2 regions of the Sphingomonas sp. BE138 genome follow, and region 2 is predicted to be linked to the other one. Evidence: riboswitches for the same ligand, from Rfam matches in the RefSeq annotation. Region 2 holds a riboswitch; the other holds the start of a gene.

Region 1 (15,720 bases), on a different contig from region 2:
CGGAATATAGGAAGCGCAAGCTGTCTGGAGAATGGCTGGCGCGGCACGCGCGGGCGCGTTATATCCCGGCCATGACGATGTCGCTCACTACCACCGCCCGCCGGACGGGCCAGGCAAGCGTCGTTCGCGTCAGCGCCTGACGCACGCTTGCCCGCCCGCCTGGTCAGGGTGGTGCGCGGGCGGGCGTTCTTCACCTTTTGTCGCCACCCCGCCCTTTCCGTCGGACGCCGCCGCCGCTAGGCCGCGGGTTCGACTTTGCGCAGGAAGACCCTTTCGATGGAAATGCTCTCGATCACGCTGCCCGACGGTTCGGTCCGCGAGGTCGCGTCCGGCACCACGCCTGCCGATATCGCCGCGGCGATCGGACCGGGGCTCGCCAAGGCGGCGATCGCCGCGCGCGTGGACGGCGACCTCCGCGACCTGTCGCGCCCGCTGACGCAGGATGCGCGGCTGGCTCTGGTGACGCAGAAGGACGAGGCCGATGCGCTGGAGCTCGCGCGTCACGACTTCGCGCACGTCATGGCGGAGGCGGTGCAGCATCTCTATCCCGGCACGCAGATCACCTTCGGTCCGGCGACCGAGGACGGCTTCTATTACGACTTCGCGCCCAAGGACCGGCCGTTCACCGACGAGGACCTGCCGGCGATCGAGGCCGAGATGCGCCGCATCATCGCGAAGAACGAACCGTTCGTGCGCGAGGTGTGGTCGCGCGAGCAGTTGATCGAGACGTGGCAGCGCCAGGGCGAGACCTTCAAGGCGGAATGGGCCGCCGAGCTTCCCGATGGCGAGGAGCTGACGATCTATCGCCAGGGCCAGTGGCTCGACATGTGCCGCGGACCGCACATGCCCTCGACCGGGCGGCTCGACCCGAGCGCCTTCAAGCTGACGCGCGTATCGGGCGCCTATTGGCGCGGCGACCAGAAGAACGCGATGCTCAGCCGCGTCTATGGCACCGGCTGGCTGTCGAAGAAGCAGCTCGACGCGCATCTGACGATGCTGGAGGAAGCGGCCAAGCGCGACCATCGCAAGATCGGCGCGGAGATGGACCTGTTCCACCTTCAGTCGGAGGCGCAGGGCTCGGTGTTCTGGCACCCGAAGGGCTATCTCCTGTGGCGGCAGATGGAGGCGTATATGCGCCGCCGGCTCGACGCGGCCGACTATGCGGAGGTGAAGACCCCGCAGCTGATGGACGCGCGCCAGTGGGAGCAATCCGGCCACTGGGGCAAGTATCGCGAGAACATGTTCGTCGTCCCCGACGAAATCCCCAATACCGAGGATGAGGGCGCGGTCATCAGCGGCGATGCCGACATGATGGCGCTGAAGCCGATGAACTGCCCGGCGCACGTGCTGATCTTCAAGCAGGGGATCAAGTCGTACCGCGACCTGCCGATCCGCATGGCCGAATTCGGCTGCTGCCACCGCAACGAGCCGCACGGCGCGCTGCACGGCATCATGCGCGTCCGCCAGTTCACGCAGGACGACGCGCACATCTTCGTGCGCGAGGACCAGCTGGTCGATGAAGTCCGCAGGTTCTGCGAGCTGCTGCACTCGGTCTATCAGGATCTCGGCTTTACCGATTATGCGGTGAAGCTGGCGCTGCGTCCCGAGAAGCGCTTCGGCTCGGACGAGATGTGGGACCGCTCGGAGCAGGAGCTGCGCGAGGCGGTGCAGGCGTCGAACCTGCCGCAGGCGATCAAGGACAAGTTCGAGGAGCTGCCCGGCGAAGGCGCCTTCTACGCGCCGAAACTGGAATTCCACCTGACCGACGCGATCGGCCGGACGTGGCAGGTCGGCACGATCCAGTCGGATCGCGTGCTGCCCGACCGGCTCGACGCCAGCTACGTCGGCGAGGACGGCAACCGCCACCGCCCGGTCATGCTGCACCGCGCGATCCTGGGCACGTTCGAGCGCTTCATCGGTATCCTGATCGAGCATCACGCCGGGCGCTTCCCGCTGTGGCTGAGCCCGGTGCAGGCGGTGGTGGCGACGATCGTGTCGGACGCGGACGATTATGCGCACGAGGTGGCGGCGAAGCTGCGCGCGGCGGGCATCCGCGTCGAGACCGACCTGCGCAACGAGAAGATCAACTACAAGGTGCGCGAGCATTCGGTCGCCAAGGTCCCGAACCTGCTGGTGGTCGGCAAGCGCGAGGCCGAGGAAGGCAAGGTCGCGCTGCGGCGACTGGGAAGCCAGGCGCAGACGTTCCTGACGCTGGACGAGGCGGTAGAGATGTTGCGCGAGGAAGCGCTGGCGCCGGATATGCGCTCTTAAGCCCTCTCCCCCTGCGGGGAGAGGGTTGGGTGAGGGGCTGGGTCTCACCGAGACGAACCGCTCTGCGAGACCCCGGCCCCTCACCCCGACCCTCTCCCCGGAGGGGAGAGGGAGCGGAAGGGAGCTATCTTCCAAAACACGACGCGATGCCCTATATTGAGAGGGTAACCGATAAAGGAGCAATACCCATACGTCCTCCCATGATGCGCCGGCCGATGCAGGCGCCTCCGATGAACGGCCCGCGGTTCAATGAGTGGATCCAGAGCCCCAAGGTCCGCGTGATCGATCACGAGGGAGAGAACCTTGGCGTGATGTACACGCGCGAGGCGATGGAGCAGGCGCGCGAGGTCGGGCTCGACCTGGTCGAAGTGTCCCCCAACGCCGATCCGCCCGTCGCCAAGTTCCTCGACGTCGGCAAGTTCAAGTACGAGGCGCAGAAGAAGGCGAACCTCGCCCGCAAGTCGCAGAAGACGCAGGAGATCAAGGAGATCAAGATGCGTCCGAACATCGACGACCACGATTACGACACCAAGATGAAGAAGGTGGTGGAGTTCATCGAGGAGGGCGACAAGGTGAAGGTCACCATGCGCTTCCGCGGTCGCGAGCTGAGCCACGGACAGCTGGGCATGAACGTGCTGCAGCGAGTCGCCGAGCAGGTGCAGGACGTCGCGAAGGTCGAGGCCTATCCGCGTATGGAAGGTCGGCAGATGCTGATGGTGCTCGCACCGAAGTAAACGACGGAAACCGACAGCCTGCCGTAACGTCCGCCGCGCCTGACCCGCGCGGCGGTTCTGTGTTGATCGGGCACGGTTTTCAAAAATAACGCAACGGCCTCGTAAAAACGCTGGACGACGGGCACGTCTGCGCTACCTTGCCGAGATACCGAACCTTCAAAGAGTTCGGACACATCGGAGAGGAGTGCGCCATGCGTCGTACCGCCACGCTTTTGTCCACCGTTGCCGCGGTGCTGGCCTCGCCGGCGCTCGCACAGGACCAGACCAGCCCCGTCACCACCAACGCCGCGGTCGCCGGCCAGACCGCCACCGCCGCCGCACAGGCGGGCGACACCGCCGTCACCAACCCCGGCGACATCGTCGTCACCGCGACGCGCCGTGCCGAGCGGCTGGCCGACGTGCCGATCTCGATCAACGCGGTCAGCCAGGACGCGCTCCAGAATTCCGGCGCCACCGACATCCGCCAGATGACGCAGCTCGCCCCGTCGCTCAACGTCTCGTCGACCGGCTCGGAGGCCAATGCCTCCGCGCGCGTCCGCGGCATCGGCACGGTCGGCGACAACCCCGGCCTCGAAAGCTCGGTCGCGGTGTTCATCGACGGCGTGTACCGCAGCCGCACCGGCTCGGGGCTCAACGACCTGGGCGAAGTCGACCGGATCGAGGTGCTGCGCGGGCCGCAGGGGACGCTGTCGGGACGCAATTCGTCGGCGGGCGCGATCAACATCTATACCAAGGCGCCGTCGTTCGACTTCGGGGGCTATGCCGAGGGTACGTACGGCAATTACGATTTCTACCGCGTCGCGGGCGCGGTGACCGGCCCGGTCATCAAGGACCTGCTGGCGTTCCGGATCGACGGCGTCGCCTCGAAGCGCGACGGCTTCTACCGCGACGTGGTCAACGACACCGATTACAACAATCGCGACCGCTGGTTCGTGCGCGGGCAGTTGCTGCTGGAGCCGTCACCCGACTTCTCGCTGCGGCTGATCGGGGATTATACGTGGCGCGACGAGAAGTGTTGCGGCGCGGTCTATGTCGATACCCGCGAGAAGATCGATCCGACCCCCGGCGTGCCTGGTGACTATGCGATCAACCCGGCGGGCAACCGCATCGTCAGCGTGATGCAACAGGTCGCTGCCCTGCGCGGGTATCCCGCGGGCAGCGTGTTCCCGGCAGGCAACGATCCGTACAGCCGCCGCATCGCCTTCACGCCGGGCCGCGCCTATTCGAACGTGACCAAGGAATATGGCGGGTCGGGACAGATCGACTGGAATTTGGGCGGCGCGGCGCTGACCTCGATCACCGCCTACCGCGAATACAAGTCCGACGGCGCGAACGACATCGACGCCAACGTCCTCGACATCGGCTATCGCCCCGCCGACGGCAACAACTACCGCCAGTTCCACACCTTCACGCAGGAGCTGCGGCTGAACGGCGAGGCATTCGGCGACCGGCTCAACTGGCTGGTCGGCGGCTTCTTCAGCAACGAGGACCTGCAGGTCGTCGACAATCTGAAGTTCGGGCGCGACTACGGCGCGTTCGCGGCGTGCCGGATCGTCGCGACCGTCAACCCGCTGGCCGCGCTGCGCAACCCCGCGAACCCCGGCTGCCTCGGCACCACGCCGCTGGCGGCGCTTGGCGGCGCGACGGCGCGACAGGCGCTCGGAGCGGGCTTCGGCCAGGCCGCGGCGCTCATCCTGCCCGCCATCGACCGGCTCTCGACGCTCAACGACCTCGGCACGACGCGCGACGTCTATAACCAGAACAGCAAGAGCTTCGCGGTCTTCACGCACAACATCTTCCGCCTGACCGACACATTGTCGCTCACCGCAGGCCTGCGCTGGACCCGCGAGGAGAAGGACTTCGACGCGACGTTCGGCAACAACAACACCGTCTGCCCGCAGGTCCAGGCGCTGCTCAACCCACTGTTCAACAATGCACAACTCGCCGCGCTGACCCGCGGCATCGCGACGCTGGCGTGTACCGGCAATTCGTCGGCGGCGCTCAACGGGCGCCAGATCAGCGACAAGCTGCGCGAGAACCAGGTGACCGGCACCGCGGTGCTCAGCTGGAAGCCGACCGACCGGTTGATGACCTATGCCAGCTATTCGCGCGGCTACAAGGCCGGCGGGTACAATCTGGACCGGTCCGACCTGGGCGACGCCTATACGCCGACGACGATCGCCAATATCGACGCCAGCCGGCTGCGCTTCGATCCCGAGACGGTCAACGCCTACGAGGTCGGGCTGAAATATTCGAGCCGCCAGTTCACCTTCAACCTCGCCGGCTTCCGGTCGGAGTTCAAGAACTTCCAGCTCAACACCTTCAACGGCACCAATTACGTGGTCGAGAACATCGGCTCGTGCTCGGACAGCCTGAACGGTGCCGATCGCGACAATTCGCTCGCCACCGGCGCATGCACCGGCGACGTGCGCTACGGCGTGGTCAGCCAGGGGTTCGAGGCGGAGGCCGGGATCTATCCGGTCGAACATCTCGCCTTCAACCTCGGCTATACCTTCGCCGACACGAAGTATCGCCGCAATCTGGTCGGCTCGGACGCCGGCGCGGCGCTCGATCCGGCGCTGTTCCTGCTATCGGGATCGCAGATGTCGAACGCGCCGCGCAACGTCATCACCAGCTCGATCAGCTGGAGCCCGCCGATCGGCGACAGCGGATTGTCGGCGCTGTTCTATGTCGATCAGCGGACGGTGTCGGACTATAACACCGGCTCCGACCTGTTCATCGAGAAGGAGCAGGACGGGTTCACGGTGATGAACGCGCGCATCGGGCTGCGCGGCGACCGGGATCGCTGGGCGGTGGAGGTGTGGGCGCAGAACCTGCTCGACACCAACTACCAGCAGGTCGCGTTCAACGCGCCGTTCCAGGGCGCGGGCAGCCAGCAGCAGGTGCAGGCGTTCGGCGGCACCGGCAACCAGCTGTTCGCATCGTTCCTGGCCGAACCGCGGACCTATGGCCTGACGCTGCGGACGCGGTTCTGAGGTAAGGGGCGCCCGTCCCCTTACCGTCACCCCGGCGCAGGCCGGGGTCCAGCTACGCGCCGGTTATGCGACACGGTGACGTTCCCCAACCGGACCCCGGCCTGCGCCGGGTCCGGTTGGAGGTGCGTGACGGTTAGTACGCCCGTCCGACCAGCACCCGCTCGACCGCCGCGTCGCCGGTGAAGACGCACGCGCCGTCCGCCGCCGCCTGCCCTTCCGGCGCATTGCGCAGCGTCAGCTTCAGCGTCTTCAGCCGCTCGACCACCTTCTCCAGCGCGGCGCCGGTCGGGCGCGACCATTGCACCTCCAGCCAGCCCGGGTTCTTCGCGCCCTCGGCGAAATGCGTCTCGACCTGCGACCAATCCGAGGCCGGCGTGATGTTCGCGTCGAGCCGCGCCTTGGCCTGGTCGAACAACGCCTGCTGGATCTCGGCGAGCAGCGCCGCGACCCCGCTCGCGAACCCGTCGCGCGCGACGATCGCGCTGTCGAGCTTGCCGTCGGCGCGGTACAGGCGATCGCGGCGGATCACCGAGATGTTGCCCGCGGCCATGTCGCGCCCGCCGACCTCGATCACGACCGGCGCACCCTTCTTCACCCAGCCCCAGCGCTTGGTGGTCGACTTCACCGGCTTCAGGTCGAGCAGCGCGCGCACCGGCTCGCCGAGCGCGCTTTCCCTGGCCAGCGCCTGTTGCAGTTCGCGGCAATAATCGACCAGCGCCGCATCCTCGGGCGCGTCGCGCAGCATCGGCACGATCACCACCTGCCACGGTGCGACGCGCGGCGGCACGCGCAGCCCGTCGTCGTCGCCATGCACCATGATGAGCGCGCCGATCATCCGCGTCGACACGCCCCAGCTGGTGGTGTTGGCGTGCTCCAATTGCCCTTCGGCATTCTGGAAGCGAATGTTCTGTGCCTTGGCGAAATTGGTGCCGAGGAAATGCGAGGTGCCGGCCTGGAGCGCCTTGCCGTCCTGCATCATCGCCTCGATCGACCACGTGCCGACCGCGCCGGGGAAGCGCTCGTTCTCGGGCTTCTCGCCCGCGATCACGGGTACCGCGACGCAATTCTCGGCAAAGTCGCGGTAGACCTCGAGCATCTTGAGCGTCTCCTCGCGCGCCTCGTCCGCGGTGGCGTGCGCGGTATGCCCCTCCTGCCAAAGGAACTCGGCGGTGCGCAGGAACATGCGCGTCCGCATCTCCCATCGGACGACGTTCGCCCACTGGTTGATGAGCACCGGCAGGTCGCGCCACGACTGCACCCAGCGCGCGAACGCGTGGCCGATCACCGTCTCGCTCGTCGGGCGCACGACCAGCGGCTCTTCCAGCTTCGCGGCGGGATCGGGGACCAGCCCGCCCTTCCCATCCGCGATCAGCCGGTGGTGCGTGACAACCGCCATTTCCTTGGCGAAGCCCTCGACATGGCTCGCTTCCTGCTCGAAATAGCTGAGCGGGATGAAGACCGGGAAGTAGCAATTCTCATGCCCGGTCGCCTTGATGCGATCGTCGAGCAGCCGCTGGAACCGCTCCCAGATGCCATAGCCCCACGGGCGGATGACCATGCAGCCGCGGACGCCCGATTCCTCGGCCATGTCGGCCTCGGCGATGACGGATTGATACCAGGCGGCGAAATCGGCCTCGCGGGTGACGGAGAGAGCATGCTTCATGGCGCCGCGCGATAGCGGCAAAAGCGCCCGATCGCCAAGCGGGATCGCGCGGGGTTCCTTTGTTGCGGTGCGGCGGTTAGGGAGCCGAGCCATGTCGGGTGACCGCGTCCTGAAGGGCATCGCCCTGCGCCTCGTGGCGATCTTCTTCCTGTCGACGATGTCGGCGCTGGTGAAGCTGGCGGAAACGCGCGGTGCCTCGCTGCCGGAGACGATGTTCTGGCGACAGGCGTGCGCGCTGCCGGTGGTGCTGGCGTTCGTGGCGTCGACGCGCGGGCTGGGGTCGCTGCGCACGACCCGGATCAAGGGGCATCTGGCACGCTCGCTGGTCGGCGTCGTCGGCATGGTGTTTACCTTCGGGGCGGTGCTGCTGCTGCCGCTCGCCGAGGCGACGACGTTCCAGTTCACGGTGCCGATCTTCGCGACAATCCTGGGCGCGCTGGTGCTGGGTGAGCGGACGGGCGTGCAGCGCTGGGGCGCGGTGCTGGTCGGGTTTGCGGGGGTGCTGGTGGTGGCGCAGCCCGGGGGCGGCGAGCACGTGCCGCTGTTCGGCGCGTTCGTCGGGTTGATGGCGGCGCTGTTCGTCGCGCTGGTCGCGATCCTGTTGCGGCAGTTGCGCGACGAGCCGTCGGGGACGACGGTGTTCTGGTTCTCGGTGCTGACGCTGCCGCTGATCGCGGTGCCCTATGCCTTTCACCTTCAGGCGCACGACTGGCTGACGTGGGTGAACCTCGCCGCGATCGGCCTGGTCGGCGGATGCGGGCAGCTGGCGCTGACGGGTGCCGCAAAGCTGGCGCCGGTGACGACGGTGGTGCCGATGGACTATTCGGGGCTGATCTGGGCGACGATCTACGGCTGGCTGCTGTTCGGGGTGCTGCCCAGCGCAATGACGTGGCTGGGCGCGCCGATCATCATCGCCAGCGGGCTGTTCATCGTCTGGCGCGAACAGCGGCTGGGCAAGCAGCAGACGGTGACCGCCGCGCCGGAGGATTGATGCTGCACCTTCATTGCTGAGATGCTATGTTTACGGCGGTCCCAGCATGGGAGGTTGTCGATGGAAGATCCTCTTTCTGTGTTTCGCCAAAGTCTTCGGCTGGTGGCGAAAGCTCGTCGGAAAGCGAAGCCGGCCCCAAGCCGGCGGCGTCGGCCGCCGCCGAAGGGCGCCGGTGGCCTCGTACCGTCCCCCGTCACCCCCGATGCTCCGGTACTGAGCGGCGGGGCGGCCTTGTCGCTACCCGATTAGGTTCCTGGCCCTCAGTCACCCCGGCGAAGGCCGGGGTCCGGTTGGGCAAGCCGACATGACGACGCGCATCGCGCCGCCATGACCGTTGGGAACTGGACCCCGGCCTCCGCCGGGGTGACAGGGCAAATGAGGGGTGAGCGTTACTCCGCCGCTTCGGCCTGTACGACCGGCGGCTTCCACGTCAGTACCGGCTTGCGCGCCGCCAGCGTCTCGTCGAGGCGCGCGCGCGGGGCGAAGTGCGGCGCGGTCTTGAGCGACGGGTCGCCCGCCTTCGCGCGCTCCGCCACCGAACGCAGCGCGCCGATGAACTGATCCAGCGCGGCGCGGCTCTCGGTTTCGGTCGGCTCGACCAGCATCGCACCGTGGACGACCAGCGGAAAGTACATGGTCATCGGGTGAAAACCCTCGTCGATCAGTGCCTTGGCAGCGTCGATCGTCGAGAAGCCGGCCGCAAAGCCCTTATCCGAGAAGATCGCCTCGTGCATGCACGGCCCGGCGCCGGCGAACGGCGCGTCAAGCACGTCCTCCAGAGAGCGCAGCACGTAGTTCGCGTTGAGCACCGCGTCCTCGGCGACCTGGCGCAGGCCGTCCGCACCGTGGCTCAGGATGTAGGTCAGCGCGCGGGTGAACATGCCCATTTGGCCGTGGAAGGCGACCATGCGGCCGAAGCTGTCGGCATGGTGGTCGCCGGCATTCTCCTCCTCGACCAGCCGCAGCGTGTCGCCATCCTTCTCGACGAACGGAAGCGGCGCGAACGGGGTCAGCGCTTCCGAGAACACCACCGGCCCCGACCCCGGCCCGCCGCCGCCGTGCGGGGTCGAGAAGGTCTTGTGCAAATTGATGTGCATCGCGTCGACGCCGAGGTCGCCCGGCCGCACGCGCCCGACGATCGCGTTGAAGTTCGCGCCATCGCAATAGACGTAGCCGCCCGCGGCATGCACCGCGTCGGAGATCGCCTTCAGGTCGCGCTCGAACAGCCCGCAGGTGTTCGGGTTGGTGATCATCACGCCCGCGACGTCCGGCCCGAGCCGCGCCGTCAACGCCGCGGTGTCGACGCGACCGTCCGGCGTGGCGGGAATGTCCTCGACCGTGAAGCCTGCGAAGGCCGCGGTCGCCGGGTTGGTGCCGTGCGCACTCTCGGGCACCAGCACGACCTTGCGGTGACCCTCACCGCGCTTCTCCAGCGCCGCCTTGATCGCGAGGATGCCGCACAGCTCGCCATGCGCGCCCGCCTTGGGGCTCATCGCGACCGAGTGCATGCCGGTCAGCGTGACCAGCCAGTGCGCGAGCTGGTGGATGACCCCCAGTGCGCCCTGCACGGTATCGACCGGCTGGAGCGGGTGGACGTCGGCGAAGCCCGGCATCCGCGCGACCTTCTCGTTCAGGCGCGGATTGTGCTTCATCGTGCACGAACCGAGCGGGAACAGCCCGAGGTCGATCGCGTAATTCTGTCGGCTGAGGCGGGTGTAGTGGCGCACCGTCTCCTGCTCCGACAGGCCGGGAAGCCCGATCGGAGTGGTGCGTGCCAATCCCCCTAGCCCTCTCCCCCCCGGGGAGAGGGTTGGGTGAGGGGCCGAGGTCTCACCGAGACCGCCCTCTCGGTGAGACACCGCCCCTTCACCCCGGCCCTCTCCCCACAGGGGAGAGGGAGCGTCGGCAAAGTCGACGCCGGTCGTCTCGGTCGAGCCGATCTCGAAGATCAGCGGCTCCTCGAGCATCAGCGCCTTGTTGCCGGTGAAGGTGGGGGCGGTGTTGACGCCCGCGACGGGCGTGGTCGGCTTCCAGCCGCTTGCGTTGATGCTCATGCCAGTGCCTCCTGAAGCGCGGTCGCCAGCGCCTCGATATCCTCGTCGGTCGCGGTTTCGGTCACCGCGACGATCAGCCCGTTCGTCAGCGCGTCCTCGCCCGGATACAGTCGCCCGAGCGACACGCCCGCCAGCACGCCCTGGTCGGCCAGCGCCCGCACGACCGGCCGCGCCTCCTGCCCGATGTCGAGCGTGAATTCGTTGAAGAAGGTGTCGTTGATGACCTTGACGCCCGGCACCTGCGCCAGCCGGTCCGCGGCGCGGCACGCCCCGGCGTGGTTGAGCGCCGCCAGCCGCCGCAGCCCCGCCTCGCCCAGCAGGGTCATGTGGATCGAGAAGGCCAGCGCACACAGCCCGGAGTTGGTGCAGATGTTGCTGGTCGCCTTCTCGCGGCGGATATGCTGCTCACGCGTCGACAAGGTCAGTACGAAGCCGCGGCGTCCGTCCGCATCGACCGTCTGCCCGCACAGGCGACCCGGCATCTGGCGGACGTACTTTTCCTTGCAGCCGAACAGCCCGACATACGGCCCGCCGAACTGGAGCCCGACGCCCAGCGACTGGCCCTCGCCGACGACGATATCGGCGTCCATCTCGCCCGGCGAGCGCAGCGCGCCGAGCGCTACCGGCTCGGTCACGACCGCTATCAGCAGCGCCTTCTTCGCATGGCACGCATCGGCCAGCGGGGTCAGGTCGGCGATGCGGCCGAGGATATCCGGATACTGGACGACGACGCACGACGTATCGTCGTCGATCTTCGCGATCAGCGCGTCGAGATCGGTGTCGGCGCCCAGCACCGGCAACGCGGTGTCGAGCACGTCGCCGGTGTACGTCGCCATCGTCCTGGCGACCGACACGTAATGCGGGTGCAGCCCGCCCGAGAGGATCGCCTTGCCGCGCCGGGTGATGCGGCGCGCCATGCCGATCGCTTCCCAGCAGGCGGTCGAGCCGTCGTACATGCTCGCGTTCGCGACATCGGTGCCGAGCAAGGCGGCGACCTGCGTCTGGAACTCGAACAGCATCTGGAGCGTGCCCTGCGCGATCTCCGGCTGATAGGGCGTATAGGCGGTCAGGAACTCGCCGCGCTGGATCAGGTGATCGACGCTGGCGGGCACGTGATGGCGGTAGGCGCCCGCCCCCAGGAAGAACGGCACGTCGCCCGCCACGGTGTTCCGCCGTGCGAGCGCGGCCATGTGGCGTTCGACCGCCAGCTCGCTGGCGTGCAGCGGCAGGTCGCGGATCGGGCCGTCGAGCCGGGCGGATTCGGGCACGTCGGCGAATAGATCGTCGATCGACGATGCGCCGATAACGCCGAGCATCTCGTGGCGGTCGGTGGGGGTCAGGGGCAGGTAGCGCATGGTTTACTCCGGCCCCCTCCCCTGCGGAGAAGGGGTAGGGGGAGGGGTTGCGTCTTGGGGTAAGGGATCGGCATCGCGCGGCGCTGGCCGCATACGAGCACGCACCCCACCCCAACCCCCTCCCCGACGGGGAGGGGGCTAGTTACGTCACAACTTCGCGACGAAGGCGGCGTAGGCGGTTTCGTCCATCAGCGCGTCGAGTTCCGACGTGTCCGACAGCGTGATCTTGAAGAACCAGCCCTCGCCTTCCGGATCGCTGTTCACCAGCGCCGGTTCGTCGACGAGCGCCGGATTGCCTTCCAGCACGGTCCCGGAGACGGGCGAGTAGACGTCCGATGCGGCCTTCACGCTCTCGACGACCGCCGCCTCATCGCCCTTGCCGAGCGAACGCCCCGCGTCGGGCACTTCGACGAACACGATGTCGCCCAACTGGCTCTGCGCATAGTCGCTGATGCCGACCGTGCCGGTGTCGCCATCGACATCGATCCACTCGTGATCCTCGGTGAAATAACGGCTCATCTTTACTTCACTCCTCGGAAGTAGCGGTGGGGAACGAACGGCATCGCGGCGACGGTGGCGCGGTGCGCCTTGCCACGCTGCGACAGGGTGACGACGGTGCCGGGCACGGCATCGGCGAGCGGGACATAGGCCATCGCGATCGGCGCGCCGACGCTGGGGGCAAACCCGCCGCTGGTGACGCGTCCGACCACCGCGCCCGCGGCGTCGACGACATCCGCGCCCTCGCGGACCGGCTGACGCCCGTCGACCAGCAGGCCCACGCGCTTGGTAGTGGGACCGTTCTCCCGCTCGGCGAGGATGCGCGCGGCACCGGGGAAGTCGGCCGCCTCGCGCCGCCGCTTGAACAAGGCGAAGCCGAGATCGGCCTGAACGGGGGTGGTACCGGGATCCAGGTCGTGGCCGTACAGCGGCAGCCCCGCCTCCAGCCGCAGCGAGTCGCGCGCGCCCAGCCCGATCGGCTTGATCTCCGGTTGCGCGACCAGCGCGTCGGCGAACGCCTCGGCCGCCTCGGCCGGCACCGACATTTCGACGCCGTCCTCGCCGGTATAGCCGGAGCGGCTGATCCACAGCGCATGGCCGTTCCATTCGAACGCGCCCGCCTGCATGAAGGTCAGCGCGTCGACGCCGGGCACCAGCCGTGCGACCGCCGCGACCGCCTTCGGCCCCTGCACCGCCAGCAGCGCATGGTCCTCCATCATGTTGAGCGTCACGTCGTCGGGCAGATGCTCGATCATGTGCGCGACGTCGTCATACTTGGTCGCGCCGTTGACGACCATGTAGATGCGGTCCGGCGCTTGCGGGGTCAGCATCAGATCGTCGAGCACGCCGCCGTCATCGTTCAGCAGCAGCGAGTAGCGCGCCTTGTTCAGCGGCGCGTCGCTGATTGCGGCGGGCATCAACGCCTCCAGCGCGGTCGCGACATTGTCGCCGGTGATCGACAGCTGGCCCATGTGGCTGACGTCGAACAGCCCGGCGTTCTCGCGCGTCCACAGATGCTCGGCCATGATGCCCTCGTACTGGACGGGCATGTGATAGCCGGCGAACTCGACCATCCGGCCGCCCTTGGCACGGTGCCATGCGTCCAGCGGGAGCGTCAGGATTTCGAGCGGCTCGAAACCATCGTCATCATGGGTCGTGGCGGGGGCGTCGCTCATCATCGGTCTTCCGTCGCAAGAGGTCGGTCGCACGAAGCCCTCGGGCCCGGTGGCGATCCGATAGTCCCCCTCTGTCACGGAACCTGAGAGCTTTCCTCGGACATGGCCGAGTTACCCCTTCGGTGGGCGAGGCGCGATGACGCACCGCCGCTTTCCAGAGTGTCGATCGGCCGGCGCGGTCCCTGCTGCCTGAGAGATTCCGGGGTGGTTGCTCCTTCGGCGGCGGCTGGTGACCTGAAAGGCCGGCCGCGCTCTCCCGCGCCCGCCCATGCCCCTGTGCGCGGCATCGACTACCCTGCCCTCTACGCCAGCCGGGATCGGAGTCAATCGGCGATTGGAGCCGTCACGCCGGCAAAACGTTCACGGCACGAACGCCAAGGAGATCGCCATGGACACCGCCACCTCGCCCGTCGTCGAACGGATCGCGCGCGTGCTCGCCGCGCAGCATCTGAGCGCCAACGGCCACGGCACCGTCGAATCGGCCAGCGCGCAGGTCGATGCGCAGTGGAAGGATCATCGCGACGATGCGATCGCGGTGCTCCACACGTTGCGCGCGCCCAGCCCCGCGATGGCGGCGGCCGGCGACGTCGCGGTGTGGGAGCGGATGGTGCTGGCGGCGATCGCGGAGGCGAAGCCGGGCATCGTGATGTAGGCAGGATCAGGTGCGGCGGCGTCGCTCCACCAGCCACGACGCCGCCAGCACGACGAGTCCGGCGACCGCCAGCGCCGCGCCGACCGGGCCGGTCGAGGTCCAGCCCCAGCCGGCGGCGATCGCCATCCCGCCCAGCCACGGCCCCAGCGCATTGGCGGTATTGAACGCGGAATGGTTCAGCGCCGCGGCCAGCGCCTGCGCATCGCCCGCAACGTCCATCAGCCGTGTCTGGAGAACGGTGCCCAGCGAACCGCCGATCCCGATCGCGACCATCGCGACCAGCACGGTCGCGAAATGCCGCGCGGCGAACGGCCAGAGCAGCAGCGCGACGATGCTCCAGACGAGCACCAGCGCGGCGGTGGGCAGTAGCGCGCGGTCGGCGAATTTCGGCACGACCAGATTGCCCGCGGTCATGCCGATGCCGAACGCGGCGAGCGCGAACGGCACCATCCGCGGACCGACGTGCGTCACCGCCGCCATCGTGTCGGCCAGATAGGTGTAGACCGCGAACAGCCCGCCGAACCCGATCGCGCCGATGCCGAGCGTCAGCCACACTTGCGGGCGCTTCAGGGCTCGCAGCTCCCCCAGCGGGCTGGCCGCTGGATCGCCGCGGTCGCGCGGCGCGAAGAAGGCGACCAGCGCGGCGGTCAGCGCGGCGAGGCCGGCGACGACGATGAAGCACGAGCGCCAGCCGAGCAGCTGCCCCATGAAGTTGGCGAGCGGCACGCCGACGATCGTCGCGACTGTCAGCCCCAGCATGACGCGCGCGACCGCCTGCGTCCGCCGCCCCTGATCGACCAGCGATGCGGCGACCAGCATCGCGATCCCGAAATAGGCGCCGTGCGGCAACCCCGCGACGAAGCGGAACAGCATCATCCAGCCGTAGCTGGGTGCCAGCGCCGACAGTCCGTTGCCGATCGCGAACAAGGTCATCAACGCGATCAGCAGGTGCCGCCTCGCCATCCGTGCGCCGAGCACCGCCAGCGTCGGCGCGCCCACCACCACGCCCAGCGCATAGGCGCTGATGACATGCCCGGCGGTCGGCGCGTCGACGCCCAGGTCGCGCGCCATGTCGGGCAGCAGGCTCATCGTCGCGAATTCGGTCGTTCCGATCGCCAAGCCGCCGACGGCCAGCGACAAATGGATCAGGCCGACGGGCGCGGTGCGCACGTCGGCGATGGCGGTGGCCATGCGGATTCCCCGGTTCTGTGCTTGTTTCGCGAACTACCTAGCTGGCGATTGTGCAGTGCAGCGTCAAGCCCCGCGGCGCTCCGGGAAGATCACCCATATCAAGACGCGAGCGTCAGCCGCCGCAGACGGCCGGGCGAGCT
Region 2 (15,720 bases):
AGATACTCCACCAGTGCTGCGGGAAGTTCCGGGGGCACGCACTCTCCGATCTCGACGCGGTATCCGGGGATTACGCACGAAGGCGACACAATAACAACCCGCTTTGGCACAGTCGCCGTTCCGGTGGCGGCGATCGGCGACCGGCCGTTCGGCGCGGCGATGCGGCCGGTTCGTACGTAACGGAAAATCAAAACCTTAGCGCGTAGCAGGGCTCGTTCGCGGCTGAAGCAGTCGCCAGGAGGGGATCTTTCGTTGACACGCTGTTTTCTCATGACCTCGGCCGCCCTTGGCGTCATCGCCGCCACCGCGGCGGCTGCCGATCCCGCCCCTGCGATGCCGCAGGCCGTCGCGCCCGCGCAGGACGTGGTGACCACCGGCGTCGCCAAGGGCCGCGACCGGCTCGACAGCGCCACCTCGACCAGCGTGCTGCGCGAGGCGGAGATCGCCAAGCTGGCGCCGCGCTCGGTCGGTGAGCTGCTGCGCGACATCCCCGGCGTGCTCGCCGAGGCCCCCAATGGCGAGAGCATCGCCAACATCACGATCCGCGGCCTGCCGCTGTCCTCTTCGGGCGCCAAGTTCGTGCAGCTTCAGGAAGACGGGCTGCCGGTGATGGAGTTCGGCGATATCGTCGGCGCCAGCTCCGACAGCTTCCTGCGCGTCGACCTCAACCTGGCGCAGGTGGAGGCGATCCGCGGCGGCTCCGCCTCCACCTTCGCCAGCAACTCGCCGGGCGGGCTCATCAACTTCATCTCCAAGACCGGGGAGCGTGAGGGCGGCGCCGTCGCGCTGACCGCCGGGCTCGACTTCGACCAGTATCGCGCCGACTTCGACTACGGCGGCCATCTCGGCGACGACTGGCGCTTCCACGTCGGCGGCTTCTACCGCCAGGGCGAGGGCCCGCGCCGCATCGGCTTCGACGGGCAGCGCGGCGGCCAGTTCAAGGGCAACGTGACCCGCCAATTCGCCAACGGCTACATCCGCCTCTACGCCAAGTATCTCGACGACCGCTCGCCCTTCTACGATTCGGTGCCGCTGCGCGTGACCGGCAGCGACGCCGATCCCAAGCTGGCGGCGGTGCCCGGCTTCGATCCGACCCACGACACGCTGTCCACGCGCGCGCTGCAATCGGTCGTGCTGCTGGACGAGCAGAACCAGCCCGTCCGGTAGGACATTCGCGACGGACAGCACGTCAAGGAGCGCGCGCTCGGCGTGGAAGGGCAGTTCGCGCTGTCCGACTGGACGATTACCGAGCGCTTCCGCGTCGCCGGCCACTCGGGCGGGCTGATCGGACCGTTCAGCAGCCTGTACCTGTCGCCCGCCGCCGCGCTGACGCGGCTCGGCGCGACCGGCGGCTCGTTCCGCTACGCCAGCGGTGCCGCCGCCGGCCAGGCGATCGCCGAGCCCGCCGCGCTGAACGGCAACGGCCTGATCGCGATCTACAACATCCGCGATCGTCGCCAGCAGGATGTCGGCAACGTCACCAACGACCTGCGCGCCAGCCGCGTGTGGAACCTGGGCGGCGGCGACCTGACGACCACCGCCGGCTTCTACGCCGCGCGCCAGCAGATCGACACCTCGATCCTCTACGGCGTGGCGGTGACCGAGGTGAGCGGCGGCGGCGACGCGGCGCTGCTCGACGTCTTCGACAGCGCCGGGCGCGCGCGCACCGCCAACGGCATCTATGCCCTCAACCCGCTGTCCGGCACGCAGCGCCGCACGCTGCGGCTGTCCTATGCGGTCAACGCGCCCTTCGCCTCGGCCAATTACCACATCGGCCGCGTGTCGATCGGCGGCAGCCTGCGCTACGATTTCGGCAGCGCCCACGGCCAGGTCTACGGCGTCGAGCTGGGCGGCGGTCGCGTCGGGCAGGTCGCGCGCGACGTCGATGGTGACGGCGTGATCTCGCCCGCCGAACAGCGCGTGGGCGTGACCCCGTCCGCGCCGGGCAATGTCGACTACGACTATCGCTACCTGTCCTATTCGGCGGGCGTGAACTTCCGCATTGCCGAGCCGCTGGCGGTGTTCGCACGCTACAGCCGCGGCGCGCGCGCCAATGCCGACCGCCTCACCTTCGGCGCGGTGATCGACAATGCCTCCGGCGGACTTGCGATCCCGCAGGCGGCCTACGACCCGGTCAAGCAGGCCGAACTGGGGGTCAAGTTCCGCCACCGCAACGTGACGCTGAACCTGACCGGCTTCCACGTCGATGCGCAGGATTCGAACATCAACACCTCCAACGGTTCGGTGATCGCGCGCGACTACCGCGCCAAGGGGCTCGAGTTCGAAGGCGGGCTGCGCTACGGCCTGTTCTCGCTGACCGGCGGCGCGACCTACACCGATGCGACGATCGTGCGCGACTTCGTCAATTCGGCGCTGAACGGCAACACGCCGCGCCACCAGGCCAGCCTGATCTTCCAGGCGACGCCACAGATCAGCAACGATCGCTTCGCGCTCGGCGCGGTCTTCATCGGCACCACCGACAGCTATGCGCAGGACGTCAACCTGCTCCGGATGCCGGGCTATGTGACGACGAATGCCTTCGTGCAGGTGCGCCCGACCGAGCGGCTGCTGGTGTCGGTCAACGCCACCAACCTGTTCGATGCGGTCGCGCTGACCGGCATCGACGAGGATCGCATCCCCGCCAGCGGGATCGTTCGCGGTCGCCTGCTGACGGGCCGCGCGATCTCGACGACGCTGCGCCTCGACTTCTAGGGTCTGATCCACTGACGCGGAAGCGGCGCCGGGTTCGCCCGGCGCCGCTTCAACACTCGACGACGTTCACCGCCAGCCCGCCCAGGCTGGTTTCCTTGTACTGCGTCCGCATGTCCTCGCCGGTCTGGCGCATCGTCTCGATCACCGCGTCCAGGCTGACGACATGGCTGCCGTCGCCGCGCAGCGCCAGATAGGCGGCGTTGATCGCCTTCACCGCGCCCATCGTGTTGCGCTCGATGCACGGGATCTGCACCAGTCCGCCGATCGGGTCGCAGGTTAGCCCCAGATTGTGCTCCATCCCGATCTCGGCGGCGTTCTCCACCTGCCGGTTGCTGCCCCCCAGCACCGCCGCCAGCGCGCCCGCCGCCATCGAACAGGCGACGCCCACCTCGCCCTGGCACCCCATTTCCGCGGCGGATATCGACGCGCGCTTCTTATAGAGCATCCCGATCGCCGCCGCGGTGTAGAGGAACCGCCGCGCGCCCTCCTGCCGCACCGTCGGCGGCTTGGTCGGCGCCACCAGCGTCTCGTAGAAGCGCAGCACCGCCGGCAGCACGCCGGCCGCGCCGTTGGTCGGCGCGGTCACCACCCGCCCGCCGGCCGCATTCTCCTCGTTCACCGCCAGTGCCCACAGGCTGACCCATTCGAACACCTCGGCCGGGTTGCGGCCCGGCGTGTTCCCGGTCAGCGCCTGCTCCAGCGCCCGCGCGCGCCGCCGCACCTTCAGCCCGCCCGGCAGCACGCCGTCGTGTGCGATCCCGCGGTCGATGCAGTCGCTCATCGCGTCGCGCACCGCGTCCAGGAACGCGTCGGCCTCGGCGGGCGAGCGCCACGCTTCCTCGTTCACGCGCACGATCTCGGCGATCGACAGCCCGGTCGTGTCCCCCAGCGCCAGCAGCTCGGCGCTTGACGAGAACGGGTGCCGGACCGCGATATTCTCCGCCAGCACCGGCGCACCCTTGCGCAGGATCGCGCCGCCGCCGATCGAGAAATACGTCTCGGCATAGCCGGTCCCGTCCGCCAGCCGCGCGGTGAAGCCGATGCCGTTGGGATGCTCCGGCAAGAAGTCGCGCGGGTGGAAGACGATGTCGATCGCCTCCGCGAAGGGGATCGTCCGCTCCCCGGCCAGCATCAGCTTCGATCGCTCGCGGATGTCGGCCAGCAACCCGGGCGCGGCATCCGGATCGACGCGTTCCGGCTCCCACCCCGCCAATCCCAGGATCGCCGCGGTGTCGGTGGCATGACCGCGCCCGGTCAGCGCCAGCGATCCGTACAGGTCGCACCGCACCCCCGTCACCGCCTGCTCCTGCGCCACCGCGCGCTGGGCGAAGTCGAACGCCGCGCGCATCGGCCCGACCGTGTGCGAGCTCGACGGCCCGATCCCGATCGTGAACAGTTCGGCGATGCTGATCGGCCGCGACGCGCATCGGTCCAGCGCTGGGGTCGGAAAATCGGGCTGCATGTATCCTCGCGGGTCGGAGTGCATGCCCCATCTGTCCCTTGCGCCTGAGATCGCTATCCCGTCGGCGGGCGCCGGATCTCCCCGCCGCCTCTCTCCAGATGTCCTTGGCCGATGTGGTCCTTTTGCCTGAGAGTTTCCGGGGCGGTTGCTCCTTCGGCGCCGGGGCACGCCCGGTCTCTCCCACATCGACGTCGTCGGCCGCGGTATCGGCGCGCATCGCGAACCGGTCAAGCCGCCCCTCGACGCCGGGCTGCCGCCGCATTATATACCGGCCGTTATGGAATCGACCGTGCTTGCCGACGCCCCCGCCCCCACCCGCGGGCGTCCGCGCGAATTCTGCCCCGAGGCCGCGCTCGGCGCCGCGCTCGGCGTGTTCTGGGCCAAGGGCTATGACGGCGCCTCGATAGCGGACCTCACCGCCGCGATGGGCATCACCAAGCCCAGCCTGTACGCCGCCTTCGGCAACAAGGAACAGCTCTTCCACCAGGCGCTCGACCGCTACGAGGCGGAAAAGCTCGCCTACACGCGCGAGGCGTTGAAACAGCCGACCGCGCGCGGCGTCGCCGAGCATTTCATGCGCGGTGCGGTCGCGGCGCAGACCAGCAGCTGCGACCCGAAAGGCTGCATGGGCGTCATCAGCGCCACCGCGTGCAGCGCCGCCGCCGACTCGATCAAGGCGCACATCATGGAACGCCGCGCCTCGTCGAACGCCGCGCTGGTCGCGCGCTTCGAACAGGCCAAGACCGAGGGCGACCTGCCCGTGCACGTCGATCCGCAGGGGCTGGCGCATTACCTCTATGCACTGCTTCAGGGGATGGCGGTGCTCGCTACCTCCGGCGCCACGCGCGCCGATCTCGACCGCATCGTCGATCTCAGCCTGTCGATGTGGCCGACCGCCTGATGCGCGGCTGTAAAAAATAAATTACCGACCGGTACAGAAAGTCGTTGACGGTCCGTCGGACGGTTTATATACCAGGCGGTACGGAATGGGGAGCCACCCCGGCACCTCAGCATCGCAGGAGCCGCTGATGGATCCTCGTTCCCACGCCCGCCCCGGCGCGACCTGATCGCCGCGCCCCGACCGACCGTTTTTCCCGCGTACCGTTCCCGCTCGCGCTTCCCCCGTCGTCGCTGACGCCGGGAACGGTGGCGCCCGCCCTGTCCTGCCCACATTCTCTTGGGGAGATCGCCCATGGCCTATCTGATGCTCGACGACGACCGCGCGGTCGTCACCACCCCGCTTTCCGGCGCCCCGCTTGCCGCCCCAGCTCCCTGCGCCGATCCGGTGCCGGAGGCGCCCGCGCGCCTCTCCGCGCTGGAATGGTCCGTCGTGGCGCTCGCCCGTCAGGACCGGCTGTCGTCGCTGAACCGCCCGGGTCGCATCGCCACCGCACTCGCGATCCTCTTCAAGCCGCCGCACAACCGCATGCTCGCCGACGAACGGCTGGAGGCGCTGCGCCGTATCGCGGTCTTCGGCTGGCACTATGGCTACACGATTCCCACGGAGGAGCTGAAGCGCTTCCTCAAGGCCGGCTTCTCGCCCGCGCAATACGAACTGATGATGGACAGCATCGGCGTCGCCAAGCTCGGCAACGCACGCCGCCAGGCGTAACGTCGGCGCGGCTGCCTTTTTCCCCCGTTCGGCCTGAGCGTGCCGAAGGACGTGTGCCAAACGCACGCGCTTCGACAGGCTCGGCATGAACGGGGTGAAGCGACCGACTTTTCCCTTTCCGGCCCGGCCCCCGGCGCGCTCACCCGATCAGCAACCGCGCTCCCAGCGCCGCCACCAGCGCCGGGATCATCGTCGCCGCCCCGACCTTCAGAAACCGCCAGAAACCGACGTCCTCTCCCTCGCGCCGGATCGCCTGCAGCCAAAGGATGGTCGCCAGGCTCCCCGTGATCGACAGGTTCGGCCCCAGGTCGACCCCGATCAGCAGCGCGTCGACGATCACCCGCGGCGGCTGCGCCTGCGCCACCGCGGTGCTCGCGATCAGGCCGGCGGGCAGGTTGTTCATCAGGTTCGACGCGAACGCCAGCACCGTGCCCGACCAGGCCGCCCCGCGCACCGGCTCCGCGGCAAGGTCGCGCAGGCCCACCGCGACCCGCGCGATCACGCCGGTGCGATCGAGCGCCTCGACCAGCACGAACAGCCCCGCGACCAGCGGCAGCACGCTCCACGACACCGCCCGCACCGTCGCTGCCGGCGAGCGCCGCACGAGCGCCGCGACTGCCCCCATCGTCGCTGCGCCCGCGATGCACGTCGGCAATCCCAGCGGCCGGTCGAATGCCGACACCGCCAGCAGCAGCACCGCCGTCGCGGCGATCCCCGCCAGCGCCGCCTTCCCCGCCGGGGTCAGCGGCACCCGCGCCACCGTGCTCTCGCACACCCCCGTCAGCCGCGCGCGCTCGACGCAGCGCAACGCCACGAACGTCACCACGATCGCCGCCACCGACGGCACCGCGAACGACGCGAACCATTCACCCAGCGGCGGCATCCGCCCCCCGTACAGCACCAGATTGGCCGGATTCGAGATCGGCAGGACGAAGCTCGCCGCATTGGCGATCAACGCGCAGGCGAACAGCAGCGGCAGCGGCTCCGCCCGCGCCGTGCGCGCCGCGGCATACACCGCCGGGGTCAGCACCACCGCGGTCGCATCGTTGGACAGAAACGTCGTCGTCACCACGCCCGTGGCATTGACCAGCAGGAACAGCCGCCGGGGCGATCCCCGCGCATGGCCGACCGCCGTCGCCGCCACCCAGTCGAACAGCCCCTGCTCGCGCGCCGTCTCGCTGAGCAGCATCATGCCGATCAGGAACAGGTAGACGTCCGCCCCCTTTCCGACCGCGAACAGCGCCTCGCGCGGCGTGACGAGCCCGCATACCAGCAGCATCGCCGCGCCGGCCACCGCCCAGATCGCCTCGGGCCAGCGGAACGGTCGCGCGATCACTCCTGCGGTGGCGGCGGCGCAGATGCCCCAGGTCGCGGCGGTGGCGATCGTCATGCGGCGCCCCTGCCCGATCGCGTGCGCGCGCACCAGCGCCCGGGCGCCGCACGCCCGCTTTCGTCAGAGGTTGGCCTGCTCGTCCTCCGGCAGATCGGCGTCGGGCGGGTAATAGAGCTCGGCGCACTCCGCGCGCAGGCACCCGCCCTCGATCACGATGTCGTCGCGATACGCATCGGCGATGAAGGTCAGCGTGTCGACATGCCGCGCCTCGAAATACATCGCGTGCACGTCGTCGCGTCCCGCGCCGTAGACGACGCGCCCGACCTTCGACCAGATCGACGCCATGGTGCACATCCCGCACGGTTGCAGCGTCGAATAGAGCGTCGCATCGCGCAGCTCCAGCGCGCCCTCGCTCTCGCACCCGCGCCGGATCGCCATCATCTCGGCATGGGCGGTCGCGTCGGGCAGCTCGTGGGTCTGGTTGCGCTCGGCCGCGATCACCCGCCCGCCGCGCACGATCACCGCCCCCAAGGGCGAGGTGGAGGGATCGCTCCCCTTCGATCGCGCGATCTTGATCGCCTCGCGCATCCAGCGTTCGTCTTCCTGATCCATCGCCCCCCAACGCCGCCGCACGGGATTTGGGTGCACGGCCCGACGCTCAACCGTCATTCCCGCGAAGTCGGGAATCCGGACGCGCAGGTCCAGCGATCGGCCCCCGTCGTCAGAGGTTCCGGATCCCCGCCTCCGCGGCGATGACGCTGGTGGGTGCGGCGCCCGCCACGAAACGACACACTGACGACACCGCTGGCGATCCGCCGCAGATGATGACACACAGCCGGCCATGACCCGATGGCAGTTCTGGATCGACCGCGGCGGCACCTTCACCGACGTGGTCGCGCGCCGCCCCGACGGCACGCTCGTCACCGCCAAGCTGTTGTCCGAGGATCCCGACCGCCGCCATGACGCCGCCGAGGCCGCGATCCGCGCGCTGACCGGTGTCGGCGACGGTGCGCTGCCGCCCTGCGACATCCGCATCGGCACCACCATCGCCACCAACGCACTGCTGGAACGCGCCGGCGAACCCGTCCTCCTCGCGATCACGCGCGGCTTCGGCGACGCGCTGTCGATCGGCTATCAGGACCGGCCCGACATCTTCGCGCGCGCCATCCGCCGCCCCGCTCCGCTGTTCGCGCAGGTGGTGGAGATCGACGAACGCGTCGCCGAGGACGGCACCATCCTCACCCCGCTGGACGCGGACGCTGCCGCCGCCGCCTTCGCCCGCGCCTATGCCGGGGGTCTGCGCGCCGTCGCGATCGTCCTGATGCACGGCTGGAAGCACACCGCCCACGAGGAGCGGCTCGCCGGTTTGGCCCGCGCCGCCGGCTTCACCCAGGTTTCGGTCAGCCACCAGGCCGCGCCCGTCATCCGCCTCGTCACGCGCGGCGACACCACGCTCGCCGACGCGTACCTCTCGCCCGTCCTGCGCCGCTACGTCGCCGGGCTTGAAGCATCGCTCGGCCCCGATCTGCTCTTCATGCAATCCAGCGGCGGGCTGGTCGCGGGGTCGCGCTTCCACGGCAAGGACGCGCTGCTCTCCGGTCCGGCCGGCGGGATCGTCGGCATGGCACGCACCGCCGAAGCCGCCGGGTTCGACCGCGTCATCGGCTTCGACATGGGCGGTACCTCGACCGACGTCTCACTCTACGCCGGGCGATACGATCGCCGCACCGACGCGATGCTCGCGGGCGTGCGCGTCGCGGTGCCGATGATGCGGATCGACACCGTCGCGGCCGGCGGCGGCTCGATCTGCCATTTCGACGGCGGCCGGTTGCTGGTCGGCCCCGCCTCGGCGGGCGCCGACCCGGGCCCGGCCTGCTACCGTCGCGGCGGTCCGCTGACCGTCACCGACTGCAACCTGATCCTCGGCAAGATCCAGCCCGCGCACTTTCCCACGCTGTTCGGCCCCAACCGCGACCAGCCCCCCGACGCCGACGCCGCGCACGCCGCACTCGCACGCCTCCTCGACGAGGTCGAGGCGACGACCGGCGACCGCCTCGCCCCGCAGGCCGCCGCCGAGGGCCTCGTCGCGATCGCCGTCGCCAACATGGCGCGCGCGATCCGCGCCGTGTCCGTCGCGCGCGGCGAGGATCCGGCCGCCTACGCGCTCGCCTGCTTCGGCGGCGCGGGCGGGCAGCACGCCTGCCTCGTCGCCGACGCGCTCGGCATGGAGCAGGTGCTGATCCACCCGCTCGCCGGCGTCCTCTCCGCGGTCGGCATCGGCCTCGCCGCGCGCAGCACCGTCCACGACGCCACCGTGGCCTGTCCGCTCGACGACCCCGCACTGGACGACGCCCGCGCGCAGGCCGAACGGACCGCCGCCGCCACGCTCGCCGCGCAGGGCGTCGCGACGGAGACGATCCGCACCGACACCCACGCCCACCTCCGCTACGCGCGCACCGACCAGACGATCCCGGTCGCTTGGAGCACGCCGCGCGCGATGCGCGCCGCCTTCGCGGACGCACACCGGCAGCGTTTCGGCTTCACCAGCGACGACGCGCTGGTGGTCGAGCAACTTCGCGTGGAGGCGACCGGCGGCGACACCGCCTCGCTTCCCCCGCCGACGCTTCCCGCGACGACCGGCGCGCCGATCGACACCGCGCGCATGTACCTTGCCGGCGCACTCCATGACCTGCCGGTCTACGACCGCGCGCAGCTCGCCCGCGACGCACACCTGCCCGGCCCCGCGCTCCTGATCGACCCCGTCTCAACCGTGGTGGTCGAACCCGGCTGGTCGGCGCGCGTCCTGCCGGACGCCACCCTGCTACTCGAACGCACCGCCGCCCGTATCGAGCGAGCCGCCGACGCCGCCGCCGATCCGGTGCGGCTGGAGATCTTTGCCGGGCTCTTCATGGGCATCGCCAAGGAGATGGGCGCCGCACTCCAGCGCAGCGCCGCCTCGGTCAACATCCGCGAGCGCCTCGACTTCTCCTGCGCGCTGTTCGATGCGCACGGCGGGCTCGTCGCCAACGCCCCGCACATCCCGGTTCACCTCGGCTCGATGGGCGAAAGCATCCGCACCGTGATCGCCAATCGCGCCGGGACGATGCGCCAGGGGCAGGCCTATGCGCTCAACGACCCCTATCGCGGCGGCACCCACCTCCCCGACATCACCGTCGTCATGCCGGTCTTCGCCGGCGGGGACGCGCCTGCGTATTTCGTCGCCGCGCGCGGCCATCATGCCGACGTCGGCGGCACCACCCCCGGCTCGATGCCCCCCGACAGCCGCACGCTGGCGGAGGAAGGCGTGGTCTTCGACGACGTGCTGATCGTCGACGATGGCGCGCTGCTCGAATCGCCGATCCGCAACCTGCTGGCCGGCGGCCGCTACCCGGCGCGCAACATCGACCAGAACATCGCCGACCTGGCCGCACAGGTCGCCGCCTGCGCGCGTGGCGCCGATGGCCTGCGCGGGCTCGTGGCCCGTCACGGCGCCGCGGTCGTCACCGGATACATGGCGCACGTCCAGGCACATGCCGAGGCGATGGCGCGCCGCCTGATCGCCACGCTCCCCGATGGCCGTTTCCGCTACCCGCTCGACAACGGCAGCGCCGTGGAGGTGCGCGTCGTCGCCGACGACGGCAACCTCACGATCGACTTCACCGGCACCAGCGAGCAACATCCGGGCAATTTCAACGCGCCCCTGGCGGTCACCCGCGCCGCGGTGCTCTACGTCCTGCGCCTGCTCGTCGACGACGCGCTCCCGCTCAACGACGGCTTCCTCCGACCGGTCACGCTGATCGTCCCGCAAGGCTCGATGCTCAACCCTCGCGCCCCCGCGGCGGTGGTGGCGGGCAATGTCGAGGTCAGCCAGGTCGTCACCGACGCGTTGCTGGGCGCGCTCGGCGCGATGGCCGCCAGCCAGGGCACGATGAACAACCTCACCTTCGGCGACGCGACCTACCAATATTACGAGACGATCGCCGGCGGCGCGGGCGCCGGCCCCGACCATGACGGCGCCGACGCGATCCAGACCCACATGACCAACAGCCGCCTGACCGATCCCGAGGTGCTGGAAACCCGCTACCCGGTGCTGGTCGAGCGCTTCGCGATCCGCCGCGGCTCGGGCGGCGCGGGCGCGCACCGCGGCGGCCACGGCACGATCCGCCGCCTGCGGTTCCTCCGGCCGCTGCGCGCCGCGATCCTCAGCAACCGCCGCCTCGTCGCGCCCTTCGGCCTGTCCGGCGGCGCGGACGGCCGACCCGGCGCAAACCGCGTGGAGCGCGCCGGCGGCACGACCGAACCACTCGCCTCCACCGCCGCGGTCGACATGGCGGCCGGCGACGTCCTCGTCATCGAAACGCCCGGCGGTGGCGGGTATGGAGAGGCGGCGCGATGATCGATCAACCACCCCGCCCGCATCAACCACCCCGGCGAACGGAGCGGGACAGCACGACCTCCAAGCTGTCGCGACCTCTACAAAACGCCTCCCAAGATATTGGCGGTGAAGGCGAGACTATCAAAAGGCGCGCACACCCTGCTCCCGTTCCGCGCCACCTTCGCCAATATTTGCCCCGTCGGAGCCCGCGCTGACATGCTCGTCCTCGCCGGCATCGCCGTCATCGCCGCGGGTTTCCTGCTGCGCTTCAATCCATTGCTGGTGATCGTCGCCGCCGCGCTCGTCACCGGCCTCGCCGCCGGGCTCGATCCGCTCACCGTGCTCGCCACCTTCGGCCGCGCCTTCAACGACACCCGCTACGTCACCGCCATCTACATGGTCCTGCCCGTCATCGGCCTGCTCGAACGGCGCGGCCTCCAGTCGCGCGCCCGTGCGCTCGTCGCCGGCTTGCGCGGCGCGACCGCCGGCCGGCTGCTGGCCGGCTACCTCCTCTTCCGCCAGGTCACCGCCGCGCTCGGCCTCACCTCTGTCGCCGGTCCCGCACAGACGGTCCGCCCGCTGGTCGCCCCGATGGCGGAGGCCGCCGCCGAGCGGCAAGGCGCCGCCGATTGGGCCGAACAGGTCAAGGCGATGGCCGCCGCCACCGACAATATCGGGCTGTTCTTCGGCGAGGACATCTTTATCGCGATCGGCTCGATCCTGCTGATGAAGGGCGTGCTGGAGGGCTATGGCATCGTCCTCGAACCGTTCCAGCTCTCGGTCTGGGCGATCCCCACCGCGGTCGCCGCCTTCCTGATCCACGGCACCCGCCTGCTGCTGCTCGACCGCCGGCTGAAGCGGCGATGATCGGCCTGAACCTCGTCTACGGCGTCGCCGGCCTCGTCTTCGCCTCGTTCGCGCTGCTGTCCGCACGCGACCGCCGCTGGGCCAACGCCGCCTTTCACGCATTGATCGCATTGTCCTTTCTGATCGGCGACCGGCTCGGCGACATTGCCAACGGCGTCCTGGTGCTCACCCTCGTCGCGCTCGCCGCCTCCGGCCGCATGAGGCGCAGCACCCCCGCCCCGCCCGCCGACGACCGTCACGGCGCACGCGTCTTCATCCCCGCGCTCGTCATCCCCGCCACCGCGCTGCTCGGCACGCTGGCGTTCAAGCAATTCCCCGCCCTCGTGGACCCTAGGCAGGCGACGCTCGTCGCGCTCACGCTCGGCACGCTGGTCGCGCTCGTCCTGTGCGGCCTCCTGCTCCGCGCCCGCGCCGCCGAGCCGTTCGCCGCCGGGCGCGGCCTCATCGACGACATCGGCTGGGTCGCGATCATGCCGCAGATGCTCGCCAGCCTCGGCGCGGTCTTCGCGCTGGCGGGCGTCGGCGAGGTCGTCGGCGCGCTGATCGGCGCGGTGATCCCGGCGGGCAGCATCCTCGGCGCGGTGCTCGCCTATGCGCTCGGCATGGCGCTCTTCACGATCGTGATGGGCAACGCGTTCGCCGCCTTCCCGGTGATGGCCGCCGCCATCGGCGTGCCCTTGCTCATCCGGCAATCCGGCGGCGACCCCGCGATCGTCGCCGCCGTCGGCATGCTCGCCGGCTTCTGCGGCACGCTGATGACCCCGATGGCCGCCAACTTCAACCTGCTCCCCGCCGCGCTGCTCGACCTGAAGGACCGCTACGGCGTGATCCGCGCACAGGTGCCGACGGCACTCGCGCTGCTCGCCTTCAACATCCTGCTGCTCTACGCGATGATCGCATGACCACCCAGCTCGACCGCGCCACCGCCGACCGCTTCGCCGCCCTGACGCTCGGCCATGTCGGGCGCGAATATCCGAACGTCCTACTCCACGTCCTGACCGCGCCGGAGGACGCGCAAACCCCGTCGCAACTCCACCCCGCCTTCTACGGCAGCTTCGACTGGCACAGCTGCGTCCATGGCTGGTGGCAGCTGCTGCGGCTGCTCCGCCGCCACCCCGATCTTGCCGCCGCCGCCGACATCCGCGCCCGCGCCGACGCCACCTTCACGCCCGACAAGATCGCCGGCGAGATCGCCTATGTCGGGCGCCCGGCCAGCGCCGGGTTCGAACGCCCGTACGGCTGGGCGTGGCTGCTCGCGCTCCATGACGAGGCCGCCCGCCACCCCGCGCCCTGGGCCGCGACGATCGAGCCGCTCGCCCGCCTGATCGCTGCGCGCTTCCACGCCTTCCTGCCGCGCCTGACCTATCCGATGCGCGTCGGCACGCACTTCAACACCGGCTTCGCGCTGACGTTGGCGCACGACTGGGCCGCCCGCCACGACCCCGATCTGCAAGCGCTGATCGCCGCCACCGCGCAGCGCTGGCACGCCGGCGACCGCGACTGCCAGGCGTGGGAGCCGGGCGGCGACGAATTCCTCTCGCCCGCGCTTACCGTCGCGCTGCTGATGACGCGCGTCCTCGATACCGCAGCCTTCCGCCGCTGGTTCGACGCCTTCTTGCCGCGCATCGCGGCCGGCGAACCCGCGACGCTCTTCACCCCCGCGATCGTCTCCGACCGCAGCGACGGCAAGATCGCGCATCTCGACGGCCTGAACCTCAGCCGCGCCTGGTGCTGGCGCACGATCGCCGCCACGCTCGGCCCCGACCACCCGGTCGCCGGGCGCGCCGAGCAGGCCGCACGCGACCATCTCGCCGCCAGCCTGCCGCATCTCGGCGACGATTACATGGGCGAACACTGGCTCGCCACCTTTGCGCTGCTCGCGCTGGAGCCGTAGTCCCTGCCCGCGCGTAGGAGGCACAACCTCCTGCAACCGTGAGCCTTTCCGATGACCGACCATCCCGACTGCCGCGTCGCGCTGATCCTGGGCGGCGGCAATGCGCTCGGCGCCTATCACGCCGGCGTCCATCAGGCGCTGGAGGACGCGGGCGTCAGCCCCGACTGGATCGTCGGCGCATCGGTCGGCGCGATCAGCGGCGCGATCATCGCCGGCAACGCCCCCGCCCAACGTACCGCGCGGCTCACCGACTTCTGGCGTCCGGCTCCCGAAGACACCCGCGACTGGAGCGCGATCCCCGACGACTGGCGGCGCAGCGGCGAGGTGCTGGGAACGATGCTCGGCGGGCGCAGCGGCATGTTCCACGGGGTCGGCACCACGCTGCTGGACGGCAAGCCCGCCCTCTACGATACCGCGCCGCTCGCCCGCACGCTGGCCGCGCTGATCGACGTCGATCGGCTCAACGGTGGCCCGATCCGCTACACCGCCACCGCGGTCGAACTCGACACCGGTGCCGACGCGATCTTCGACACGGCCGAGCGATGGGTCACCCCCGACCACGTCCGCGCCAGCGGCTCGCTGCCGCCCGGCTTCCCGCCGGTCACGATCGACGCCACGCGCTACGTCGACGGCGGCCTCTCCGCCAACCTGCCGCTCGATCCGGTGCTGTCCGCGCCGGGCGACGCGCCCCGCCTGTGCATCGCGGTCGACCTCCTCCCGCTCGCCGCCCCGCGCCGCGATACGCTCAGCGCGATGGTCGAGCGCATGCAGGACCTCACCTTCGCGATCCAGTCCCGCCGCAGCATCGCGGCGTGGCAGGCACGCTATGCGCACGACCCGGCCCTCGCCGACCGCTCGGTCACGCTCGCGCACCTCGCCTATGCCGATCAGGACGCGGAGGTCGCCGGCAAGGCGATGGACTTCTCGCCCCGCTCGGTCCGCGCGCGCTGGGACGCCGGCCGCCGCGACGCGGCCGCGCTGCTCGCACGGTGGCGCGCCGGCGGGTTCCCGATCGGCCGCGCCGGCCTCCACCTGGTCTAAAGCAGCTTGTCCAGCGTGATCGGCAGGTCGCGCACCCGTTTTCCGGTCGCATGCCACACCGCATTGGCGACCGCCGCGGCGACACCCGTGATGCCGATCTCGCCGATCCCGTGCGCGCCCATCGGGGTGTGCGGATCGGGGATGTCGGTCCAGATCACGTCGATCTCGGGCACGTCCAGGTGCACGGGGATGTGATATTCCGCCAGGCTGGGGTTCATCACCCGCCCGTTGCGCTCGTCGAACTGCGTCTCCTCCATCAACGCCATGCCCAGCCCCATGATGATCCCGCCGCGGAACTGGCTGATCGCGGTGCGCGGGTTCAGGATTCGGCCGCAGTCGAACGATCCCAGGATACGGTTGACGCGCAGCTCGCCGGTCACCGCATTGACCCGCACCTCGCAGAAGATCGCGCTGTGCGAGTGCA

What was found. A riboswitch is a leader RNA that binds a small molecule or an ion and turns the genes downstream of it on or off. The one in region 2 is predicted to bind glycine.
Region 1: linked by a shared signal. The riboswitch ahead of gcvT (glycine cleavage system aminomethyltransferase GcvT) and the one ahead of J2Y58_RS00120 (L-serine ammonia-lyase) in region 2 are both predicted to bind glycine.

The regions. Positions count from the first base shown of each region.
Region 1 is NZ_JAVDUC010000012.1:107,977-123,696, reverse strand. It holds gene thrS (threonine--tRNA ligase) at 283-2,271, shown strand; gene infC (translation initiation factor IF-3) at 2,472-3,005, shown strand; gene J2Y58_RS15130 (TonB-dependent receptor domain-containing protein) at 3,197-6,001, shown strand; gene proS (proline--tRNA ligase) at 6,135-7,664, opposite strand; gene J2Y58_RS15120 (DMT family transporter) at 7,756-8,655, shown strand; gene gcvPB (aminomethyl-transferring glycine dehydrogenase subunit GcvPB) at 9,045-10,709, opposite strand; gene gcvPA (aminomethyl-transferring glycine dehydrogenase subunit GcvPA) at 10,706-12,064, opposite strand; gene gcvH (glycine cleavage system protein GcvH) at 12,212-12,583, opposite strand; gene gcvT (glycine cleavage system aminomethyltransferase GcvT) at 12,586-13,737, opposite strand; glycine riboswitch at 13,904-14,006, opposite strand; gene J2Y58_RS15095 (hypothetical protein) at 14,126-14,389, shown strand; gene J2Y58_RS15090 (MFS transporter) at 14,396-15,580, opposite strand; gene J2Y58_RS15085 (PQQ-dependent sugar dehydrogenase) at 15,679-15,720, opposite strand, start outside.
Region 2 is NZ_JAVDUC010000001.1:11,302-27,021, reverse strand. It holds gene J2Y58_RS00135 (PAS domain-containing protein) at 1-38, opposite strand, end outside; gene J2Y58_RS00130 (TonB-dependent receptor plug domain-containing protein) at 271-1,167, shown strand; gene J2Y58_RS00125 (TonB-dependent receptor) at 1,210-2,712, shown strand; gene J2Y58_RS00120 (L-serine ammonia-lyase) at 2,762-4,174, opposite strand; glycine riboswitch at 4,279-4,367, opposite strand; gene J2Y58_RS00115 (TetR/AcrR family transcriptional regulator) at 4,452-5,075, shown strand; gene J2Y58_RS00110 (hypothetical protein) at 5,367-5,786, shown strand; gene J2Y58_RS00105 (arsenic transporter) at 5,926-7,176, opposite strand; gene J2Y58_RS00100 (nucleoside deaminase) at 7,240-7,731, opposite strand; gene J2Y58_RS00095 (hydantoinase B/oxoprolinase family protein) at 7,961-11,515, shown strand; gene J2Y58_RS00090 (DUF969 domain-containing protein) at 11,711-12,361, shown strand; gene J2Y58_RS00085 (DUF979 domain-containing protein) at 12,358-13,263, shown strand; gene J2Y58_RS00080 (DUF2891 domain-containing protein) at 13,260-14,255, shown strand; gene J2Y58_RS00075 (patatin-like phospholipase family protein) at 14,307-15,296, shown strand; gene J2Y58_RS00070 (xanthine dehydrogenase family protein molybdopterin-binding subunit) at 15,293-15,720, opposite strand, start outside.